One region of the Alteromonas australica genome, then DNA from elsewhere that is predicted to be linked to it. Evidence: predicted binding sites of a transcription regulator. Region 1 holds the regulator's gene; each other region holds the start of a gene.

Region 1 (3,157 bases):
GGCACCCCGGTAACAGCCAAAGCCAATGAAATTCGCTATGAAGTGGTTAATCGCACTCTCTCGTTAGACGGCAATGCAGAGCTGCAACAAGACACCAGTTCTGTGAAAGGCGATAAAATCACCTTTGACATGATTACCGAACAGCTTCTTGCCACCGGCAGCGGTGACAATGATGAAGGCAGAGTGACCACCGTTTTTCGACCAGAAGCGATTCGCAAGCTGACCGATGAGAAGGCGAAAGAAGACGAGAATAACGAGGACGATAACTAACCATGGCAACACTAAGCGCAAGTAACTTAGCCAAAGCCTATAAATCTCGCCAAGTAGTGAGAGACGTTAGTTTGTCGGTCTCAACCGGGCAAATCGTGGGCTTATTAGGCCCTAACGGCGCAGGTAAAACCACCACCTTTTACATGATTGTGGGTCTTGTGCCACTAGATAAGGGAAAAATCACCATTGATGATGGTGAGCTCACCCACCAGCCTATGCACGAACGCGCACGTAAGGGCATTGGCTACCTGCCACAGGAAGCCTCTATTTTTCGCAAGCTAACCGTGTTTGAAAACATCATGGCGATTTTACAGACACGAAAAGATTTAAATTCATCACAACAGGAAGAAGAAGCCGACGCCCTTCTTGATGAATTTAATATTAACCATATACGTAATAGTACAGGAATGAGTTTATCAGGTGGAGAACGCCGGCGCGTAGAGATTGCGCGTGCGCTAGCAGCCAATCCGCAATTTATTTTACTCGATGAACCATTTGCTGGTGTTGATCCTATATCGGTTAATGATATAAAGAAGATAATACAGCACCTTCGTGATAGAGGTATCGGTATCCTCATTACAGACCACAATGTACGAGAAACATTGGATGTATGTGAAAAAGCCTACATTGTGAGTCACGGTGAATTAATAGCCCAAGGAACGGCAGAGCAGGTTTTAAGTAATCAAAAAGTAAGGGATGTATACCTAGGTGAACAATTCAGGCTATAGTTAATGTAACAGAATTGTCATTTTTCAAATTATGCACCTGGTATATTCACAATAAGAGCACAGTAAATAAGACGTAGATGAAACCATCTTTACAGTTAAAGTTCAGTCAACAACTTACCATGACACCTCAGCTACAGCAGGCGATAAAACTGCTGCAGCTGTCAACGCTCGACCTGCAACAGGAGATCCAGGAAGCCCTAGACTCAAATCCTCTACTTGAAGTAGAAGAAGGCAGTGATGAGCCTCAATTAGAGAAAAACAATATCGACGGGGATGACGTCGCTCAAGACGCCGTTACTACCGCATCAAGCGATACGCTTGAAGCCGGTGACGCATTAGAGAAGAATGACCTACCTGATGAATTACCCATAGACAGCACGTGGGACGAATATTACTCAGCGTCTTCTGCACCCGCCCCTGGGCCCTCGAATAATGACGATGAGCAGATTTTCCAAGGCGAAACCACCGAAGACATTCAAGCACATTTGCTATGGCAAATGCGTCTTACCCACTTTTCAGATACTGACCGTGCCATCGCAACGGCTATTATCGATTCAATTGACGAGTCTGGTTATCTTACCGTCACCCTTGACGACATTTTAGATTCTGTAAATTCCGAAGATATGGAAGAGCCGGTTGAATTGGACGAAGTAGAATGTGTGTTAAAACGCATTCAAATGTTCGACCCCATTGGTTCAGGCTCTCGTACACCGCAAGAATGCTTGATGGTTCAGCTTCGCCAATTTTCAGATGATACGCCTTGGTTAAAAGAAGCCAAACAACTGATAGAAGAATACTCAGACCTACTCAGTAGCAAAGACTATCGTACGCTGATGCGTAAAAGCCGTCTTAAAGAAGATCAATTACGCGAAGCTATGCGCTTGTTGCAAACATTGAATCCTCGCCCAGGTAGCGCTCTTATCACTAAAGAGCCTGAGTATGTTATACCCGATGTCTCGGTCACCAAGAAAAATGGTCGTTGGGTGGTTGAACTTAATCCAGATAGCTTGCCTAAACTTAGTGTGAACCAGCAATATGCGGCCATGAGCAGAAGAGCGAAAAATAGTAGCGACTCGCAGTTCATTCGCTCTCATATGCAGGAAGCAAAATGGTTTATTAAAAGTCTTGAATCAAGAAACGACACCTTGATGAAGGTTGCAAATTGTATTGTGCAGCAACAAATGGGCTTTTTTGAATATGGCCCTGAAATGATGAAGCCCATGGTGCTTAACGATGTTGCTGAAATGGTTGATATGCATGAATCCACCATTTCACGTGTCACCACGCAAAAGTATATGCATACCCCACGTGGGATATTTGAATTGAAGTACTTCTTTTCTAGTCACGTTGCCACGGAGTCTGGGGGTGAGTGTTCATCTACTGCCATCCGCGCGCTGATTAAAAAGCTTGTAGCGGCTGAAACGCCAAGCAAGCCACTAAGTGATAGCAAGATTGCTCAATTGTTGGCCGAACAGGGCATTAAAGTCGCCCGGCGGACAATAGCAAAATACCGGGAATCATTGTCGATTCCACCGTCTAACCAGCGAAAGAGCTTACTTTAACTGGCTCATAAATATAAGGAAGACGAAATATGCAAATCAACCTTACTGGTCATCACGTCGAAATCACCGACTCTTTGCGTAATTATGTCGATACCAAGTTCAGCAAACTAGAGAGGCACTTTGATCACATTTCTAATGTGCATGTCATTCTCAATGTTGAAAAACTTAATCAGAAAGCCGAAGCGACCATGCATTTAAGTGGCGCTGAGGTTTTTGCTTCCTCTGAAAATACTGATATGTATGCAGCAATAGACAGCATGGTTGACAAACTAGACAGGCAAGTCATAAAGCATAAGGAAAAGCTGAAAAAGCATTAACTCACGCTTATGGAAATTCAAGCAATCGTAAGTTTGGACCGCACTGAATGTGCGGTTCAATGTAACAGCAAAAAACGAATTCTAGAGATCATCAGTAATATCGCTGCCAAAAACAACGATAATATTGATGAAACGACAGTACTCACTAGCCTATTGAACCGCGAGAGAATGGGCAGTACGGGTATTGGAAATGGTATTGCACTGCCTCATGGTCGACTGGCAGGATTGGAAAGTGTTATCGCCATTATTGTAACTAGTAACCCTGCCATCAACTTTGACG
Region 2 (3,157 bases), 1.2 Mb from region 1:
CTATCAAAAATATGAGCATCGTATAATAGCGTTAGAGATTAGGTGTTTGCTAGTAAATTTTTTGCACTAAGGAGCGTTTATTTTTAATGCTTGTAATTTTCTGTACAACGTTCGCACACTTATTCCTAACGCATCGGCTAAGTCTTCAGTATTGCCGGTGTAGACATCGACTTTATCTTTCAAATAATGTGCTTCGACTTCCGCTAGCGTCATTATGTCTTTTTCTCCCTGTGGTGATAAGTGAGCCGTTTGCTGTGTCGATGCGCAGACATATTCAGGTAAATCGCTAGGCTCAATGATTCTATCATCAGCCATTAGAATTGCTTGCTCAACTATGTTTCTAAGCTCCCTTATGTTGCCGGGGAATGTATACTTCTTAAGTGCAGCTAAAGTAGGTTGGGACAAGGTTTTATCGCTGCCTAATGTATTTAATATATGTTTTGCTAGCAAAACAATATCATTATTGCGTTCACGTAATGGAGGTAAATGAATCGAGAGCCCAGCTATTCGATAATATAGGTCGTGGCGAAATTTTCCAGCATTAACAAGCTCCAATAAATCTTTGTGGCTGGCGCAAATTAAGCGAAAATTTGCTTTTTTAATGGCTATACTTCCTACTGGCCGATATGTTTGCGTTTCTAGTAAGCGTAAGAGTTTAACTTGCATAGCAAGAGGGATATCACCTACCTCATCGAGAAATAGCGTGCCGCCCTCAACCGTTTCTATCAACCCTTTCTTTTTATTTACTGCGCCGGTAAAGGCGCCTTTTTCATGACCGAATAACTCAGATTCGAATAGCGCATCAGTTAGGCCTGTACATTCAATGACGACAAAGGGTTTTTCAGCGCGATGACTACTGCTATGAAGTGCGTGAGAGACGAGTTCCTTTCCCGTACCGGTTTCGCCGTGTAAAAGCACAGAAATATTTGAGTTGGCAGCACGGTTGATTTTGCTCAACATAGCCTTAAACGCATCAGATTCGCCTACCATCTTTCCTTCGGATGAGGTGTTTGAGGCGTAAGCTAGTTTGTCGAGTATCTCTAGGTAACCAAGGAGTTCTCCTTCGCCATCAATGATAGGCTTCATACGAATATCGCAGTAATTTTGCCCTTCATTGGTGGCGTGAACATGCACCACGCTGGCGGTTTTCCCTGTTTCTTTGGCTTGCTCCATTGGGCAGTTTTCACCACACAGATCGCATGGTTTGCTATTGCGGTGAGAGACTTGGTAGCAGGTACTGAAGCCCAGCTTAATGGTAACAGGATAGGTATCTCTATAGGGCTTGTTAACGGCTTCTATTACATAGTCTTGGTTGATGAAAATTGCGGGTTTATCAATAGCATCGATCATTCCCTGAATGATGGAGATATTCATACCTTTGCTGCCCTACATTGGTTTAGCCTCGTTTTATTAATTAAAGACTATCATATTGGCATAAACATTGTTGTGGATTGCCATAGCGAGGTTTAGTGGGCCTTGCATTAGCAACTAATCTCGATAGCCGATATCTGTGAATAAGAGAGGAAATCAAGTGATGAAAGTAACGTTAATTTTACCCTTAAGTATATTTGCGCTAAGTACTACTTTTGCTTTTGCGTCCAATGTAACGATAGAAAGCGAATCCGTGGGCGATTTAAAGGCGAGAACCCTTGTCGCGCGGCAGCATGCGAAAGCCTTAGGCGGTGCATTAAAAGCGCGTTTGCAAGAAGCTATTGGTCAAGGTGGTTTGGTCAAGGGGATTGAGGCTTGTAAATTAGAGGCTGGGCCGATAGCTAAAGCCATTAGTGGTAATGGTTGGACTGTTGGGCGCACGGCCCTGCGGGTACGCAACCCAGCCAATACCCCTGATGCTTGGGAACGAGAACAACTTATCGCGTTTTCTAATCAATTATCGGCTCAATTTGATGGACCACTTGAAGCCTCCCATTATGATAGCGCGACAGGTGAATTTAGATACTTGAAAGCCATAAAAACTGACGAAATATGCACGGCATGCCATGGCCAGTCTGTAGCCCCAAGAGTGCAGGCTGCAATTGATGACGCCTATCCAGAGGACGAAGCTATGGGGTTCGATATTGGCACGTTACGAGGAGCATTTACCCTGACATATACGCCTTAGAACACAGGGGTATAAGGATAAAAATGGGACTTGTGTCAAATATGGCACTTTGTTTGTCAATTTTGGCGTAGTTAGTAAAGGTTATCTTGCGTTGGATCAAAATTCGCTTTTTCCGCGCATGCCATAATTCTCCCGCACAGTAGGAAATCCCTGTAGTTAGGGCAAAAACCTATTTTATGTACTTTTACTGCAAGACTGGAACAGAGAATGCTCTGCGCCCTTCTGTAGAGAAACTGCGCCCATCCACATTGGGCGCTTCCAGCACACTTAAAAGATGAGGGAGATCACCCATGAGCGATACGTTAGTAGAACTATCGCGGTGGCAGTTTGCGTTAACCGCAATGTTCCACTTTATATTCGTACCCCTAACCCTAGGACTAAGCTTTCTCCTTGCCATTATGGAGTCTGTCTATGTGATGACGGGCAAAGAGATTTACAAACAAATGACGCAGTTTTGGGGAAAGTTGTTTGGGATTAATTTCGCAATTGGTGTGGCAACAGGCTTAACCATGGAATTTCAGTTCGGTATGAACTGGTCGTATTACTCACACTATGTGGGGGATATCTTTGGTGCGCCGCTTGCCATTGAAGGGCTGATGGCCTTCTTCTTAGAGTCTACCTTTGTGGGGTTGTTTTTCTTCGGCTGGGACAAGATGTCGAAGGTAAAGCACCTTATGGCAACGTGGTTAGTTGCCATTGGTTCAAATTTCTCTGCCTTATGGATATTAATCGCTAACGGCTGGATGCAGTATCCCATTGGGGCTGAATTTAACTTCGAAGCAATGCGAATGGAAATGACAAGCTTTGCGGAAGTGGTATTTAACCCTGTAGCCCAAGTTAAGTTTGTTCATACGGTATCAGCAGGTTATGTCACCGGTGCTATGTTTGTGCTCGCCATCTCCAGTTACTACTTGCTCAATCATAAACATATCGCCTTCGCACGACGCTCATTTGCCATTGCGGCAAGTTTTGGCTTGGCCGCGACGCTTTCCGTCATTGTGTTAGGGGATGAAAGCGGATATGAACTCGGCCATGTCC
Region 3 (3,157 bases), 1.8 Mb from region 1:
CTTAGCGGCCATCGCCATAATGCATCTACCAATACGGCCAACCAAAGCACCAGTATGCTTTGGTAGGCAGAATCAGTTAACAGGGCATCCATCAGTTAGGCAAGTGCTTTAACCATGGCCATCACCAACTTTGCGGAGTTTTTCGCCGCTGTTTCTAGGTATTCTTTAAAGGATACTGATGAGGTTTTTCCAGCGATATCTGAAAGAGAGCGAATGACTAAAAATGGCACGTCGAGCATGTAACATGTTTGACCTATCGCTGCGCCTTCCATTTCGACGGCTTTCATCGCTGGAAACTTAGTTCTCAGCGCCGCCACGGCTTCGTCACTGCCGATAAAGGCATCACCGGTACAAATAAGGCCACTAGTCACCTGAATACCTGATATATCATTGGCAGCATGTTGTGCGGCTTCAATGAGTTTAGGATCGCTTTTATAGTCTTCGGGCATGCCGGCACATTGGCCCAATGAGTAGCCAAAGTGAGTGAGATCGACGTCATGGTGAATGAGGTTTTCTCCAATGACCAAATCGCCAATATTGAGTTGCGTATCGAAACCGCCAGCAGAACCGGTATTAACAATAGCATCCGGCGAGAATTGCTCGATAAGCACGGTAGTGGCAAGTGCTGATGCAACTTTACCTATACCACATTTTACGAGGATAACGTCCACCCCGTGTAACATGCCTTGATAAAAGGTTAGATGCTTCCATTGCACTTCTTTTACTTCTGACAGCGACGCTTTCAGTAGCGCCACTTCTTCATCCATTGCACCTAAAATGCCAATTTTGTTCATAACTTTACCAATAACCAAATAATAATGATGCGTATAACTGCACGTGAATGCGCTAATTGTATAAGGAAAGCGACCTAACTGGTAGGAAAAAGCCTTTGTCGCCGTAACAAGCGAGAGCAACAAAGGCTAGGGGGAAACTAAGGGATACTAAAGTGTGTAAATTACGCAGCGGCAGCGCGACTCGAACGAATTGGACGGGTTGGGCGTTTCGTCGGCTCTGGATTGTGTGTGGGTACTTGCGAAAGCTTTTGTTGCACACGGCGATAAGGAATTAGTTTGTTTTCTAGACACTCTCGAATGTCATCCACACTGTAGCCAGATTTTACTTTAATTCTTGCGTGGGGCACACCAGCGGCATCAAGTGCGCCAGAGACAAACCAGTCACGCTGAGTTTTATAACCCTCTTTACCTTGGTTATGTACCAAGTCGATGGCCAGTATTGGGCTCATGTCGTGCTTGTCGACTAAAACAAAGTCGAGTTGTCGAGATGATGCGCGGGACAGCGCTTGGCTCGCCGTTTTCTTATTCGTCGATTGGCGTACAGAAACAATGTCGCTGAGTTTAACGCGACACACAATTCTGAATTCTCGTCCCATGGCTTGTTCAATTAAGTTTAAGAATGAGTGCTCAACGGGAGTAAAAAGTTGAGGCTTTCGTCTAAAAGGGAAGGCAACGCCGCCATCAGACAGTTTAATAGCGCCCAATGCCACAACAATAAGTAACATCATTAAAATAATTGCCAGTTCCATCGTAATCCTCGCATATCAACGTGTAATGTGCGTCATAAAAATGACGCTTTTTTTGACACCTTTGGGGTTCGAGAAAGAATTTGCAAAGGCGGTGCCACATTGAACGAGGAGAGAGATGTTGAAGTGTTAACCGCAGCTAGGCTAGGGCTGTTGGATGATGAGCACATCAACTTGAGTGCCCAAACTGTCTGGCGATACCACAATACGAACCGAATCATCTGCAGCGGTAAGCATGGTGCGATGGTTAACAGGGGGGGTTACAACCCATTGCGGGTAGGTATTTTGATAGAAGGTAATTACCTGTTCTGGGGAGCGTTTTGTGAAATAGACTAAGCTAGCGGGTAAGCTATCGTCGAATTGCTGACACTGACGGGCATCGGTCATTAGCGAGACGTCAAAAAAGGAAGTAGGGCAAGACTGAGTAACAGGTACATTGAATGAACCGTTTGTGGTCATAGTATCGGCTAGAGCGTGGCTCGCCACTACTAGCCTGCTAAGTAAAACTAGATTGATGCTTTTACGTAAACCGCTCGTCATTATGCTTGTTAACCAATAATCGATTCTTTGAATCGATAATAGTGGGCTCGCTACACAAGCGCAAAAGATAAATGGGGGCACTAGGTATGTTCATAACATAATGGGTATGAGGTTAAGCGATTTGTGAACGGGGTTTTCATCCCCCATCACGCCTCTTTGAAATACTCACACTGGGCATTGAATGGCTTATCAAATACCAAAGGAATTTTGACAGCGACTTTTATGGATGATGAGAATGTTCTATTGTTTATACCCACAAAAAAGCTCGCCGGAGCGAGCTTTTATATAGGCTAATTACAACGAGCCATGTGGACCAATAACGCGGTTAAACGCCAATGTAATCCAAAATACCTTCAGCGGCTTTACGGCCTTCATCAATCGCCGTCACCACTAAATCACTGCCTCGTACCATATCGCCACCAGCAAAAATTTGCGGGTTAGACGTTTGGTAAGCAAACTTGCCAGCAGACGGCGCGCGAACACGGCCTTTTTCGTCTAGCATAATGCCAAACTCTGCAAACCAAGGGGCAGGGCTCGGTTGGAAACCGAATGCAATGATCACAGCGTCAGCTTCAAGCACATGTTCTGAGCCTTCAACTTCTACAGGGCGTCGACGACCGTTAATATCCGGTGGCCCCATTTCCGTTTTCACTAACTTAACGCCGCACGCTTTTCCGTTTTCATCAACCGCAATATCCAAAGGCTGTAAGTTAAACATAAACTCCACGCCTTCTTCTTTTGCATTCACCACCTCTTTACGTGAGCCGGGCATACTTTCTTCGTCACGACGGTAGGCACAGATAACTTTATCGGCACCTTGACGAATAGATGTACGTACACAGTCCATGGTGGTATCACCACCGCCGAGTACAACAACTCGCTTGCCTTTCATATCGATATAATCAGCTTCGTCTTTCTCTAAGCCCATAACACGATTCGTGTTAGCAATAAGAAAAGGTAGCGCGTCGAATACACCTTCAACATGTTCATTGTCGAAACCACCTTGCATAGATTTATAGGTACCCATGCCAAGGAAAACGGCGTCGTAATCGTCAAGGAGTGATTGGAATTCAACAT

Evidence for each region. The regulator sigma-54, encoded in region 1, starts transcription at its own class of promoters, with help from an activator protein. The targets are predictions, from matches to a motif close to GTTGGCACGNNNNTNGNNT.
Region 2: a site for sigma-54 is predicted at 1,429-1,447, ahead of EP13_RS17360 (Tll0287-like domain-containing protein). Genes of this name have one in related genera too.
Region 3: a site for sigma-54 is predicted at 1,624-1,642, ahead of EP13_RS14635 (DUF2726 domain-containing protein). Genes of this name have one in related genera too.

Annotation. Positions count from the first base shown of each region.
Region 1 is NZ_CP008849.1:859,584-862,740, reverse strand. Features, by position in the region: gene lptA (lipopolysaccharide transport periplasmic protein LptA) at 1-270, shown strand, start outside; gene lptB (LPS export ABC transporter ATP-binding protein) at 273-998, shown strand; gene EP13_RS03740 (RNA polymerase factor sigma-54) at 1,076-2,560, shown strand; gene hpf (ribosome hibernation promoting factor) at 2,590-2,877, shown strand; gene ptsN (PTS IIA-like nitrogen regulatory protein PtsN) at 2,887-3,157, shown strand, end outside.
Region 2 is NZ_CP008849.1:3,985,746-3,988,902, reverse strand. Features, by position in the region: gene EP13_RS17365 (sigma-54 interaction domain-containing protein) at 67-1,374, opposite strand; gene EP13_RS17360 (Tll0287-like domain-containing protein) at 1,535-2,119, shown strand; gene EP13_RS17355 (cytochrome ubiquinol oxidase subunit I) at 2,410-3,157, shown strand, end outside.
Region 3 is NZ_CP008849.1:3,333,480-3,336,636, reverse strand. Features, by position in the region: gene EP13_RS14645 (cobalamin biosynthesis protein CobD/CbiB) at 1-92, opposite strand, end outside; gene EP13_RS14640 (5'-methylthioadenosine/adenosylhomocysteine nucleosidase) at 96-794, opposite strand; gene EP13_RS14635 (DUF2726 domain-containing protein) at 956-1,543, opposite strand; gene EP13_RS14630 (hypothetical protein) at 1,685-2,026, opposite strand; gene EP13_RS14625 (FAD-dependent oxidoreductase) at 2,406-3,157, opposite strand, start outside.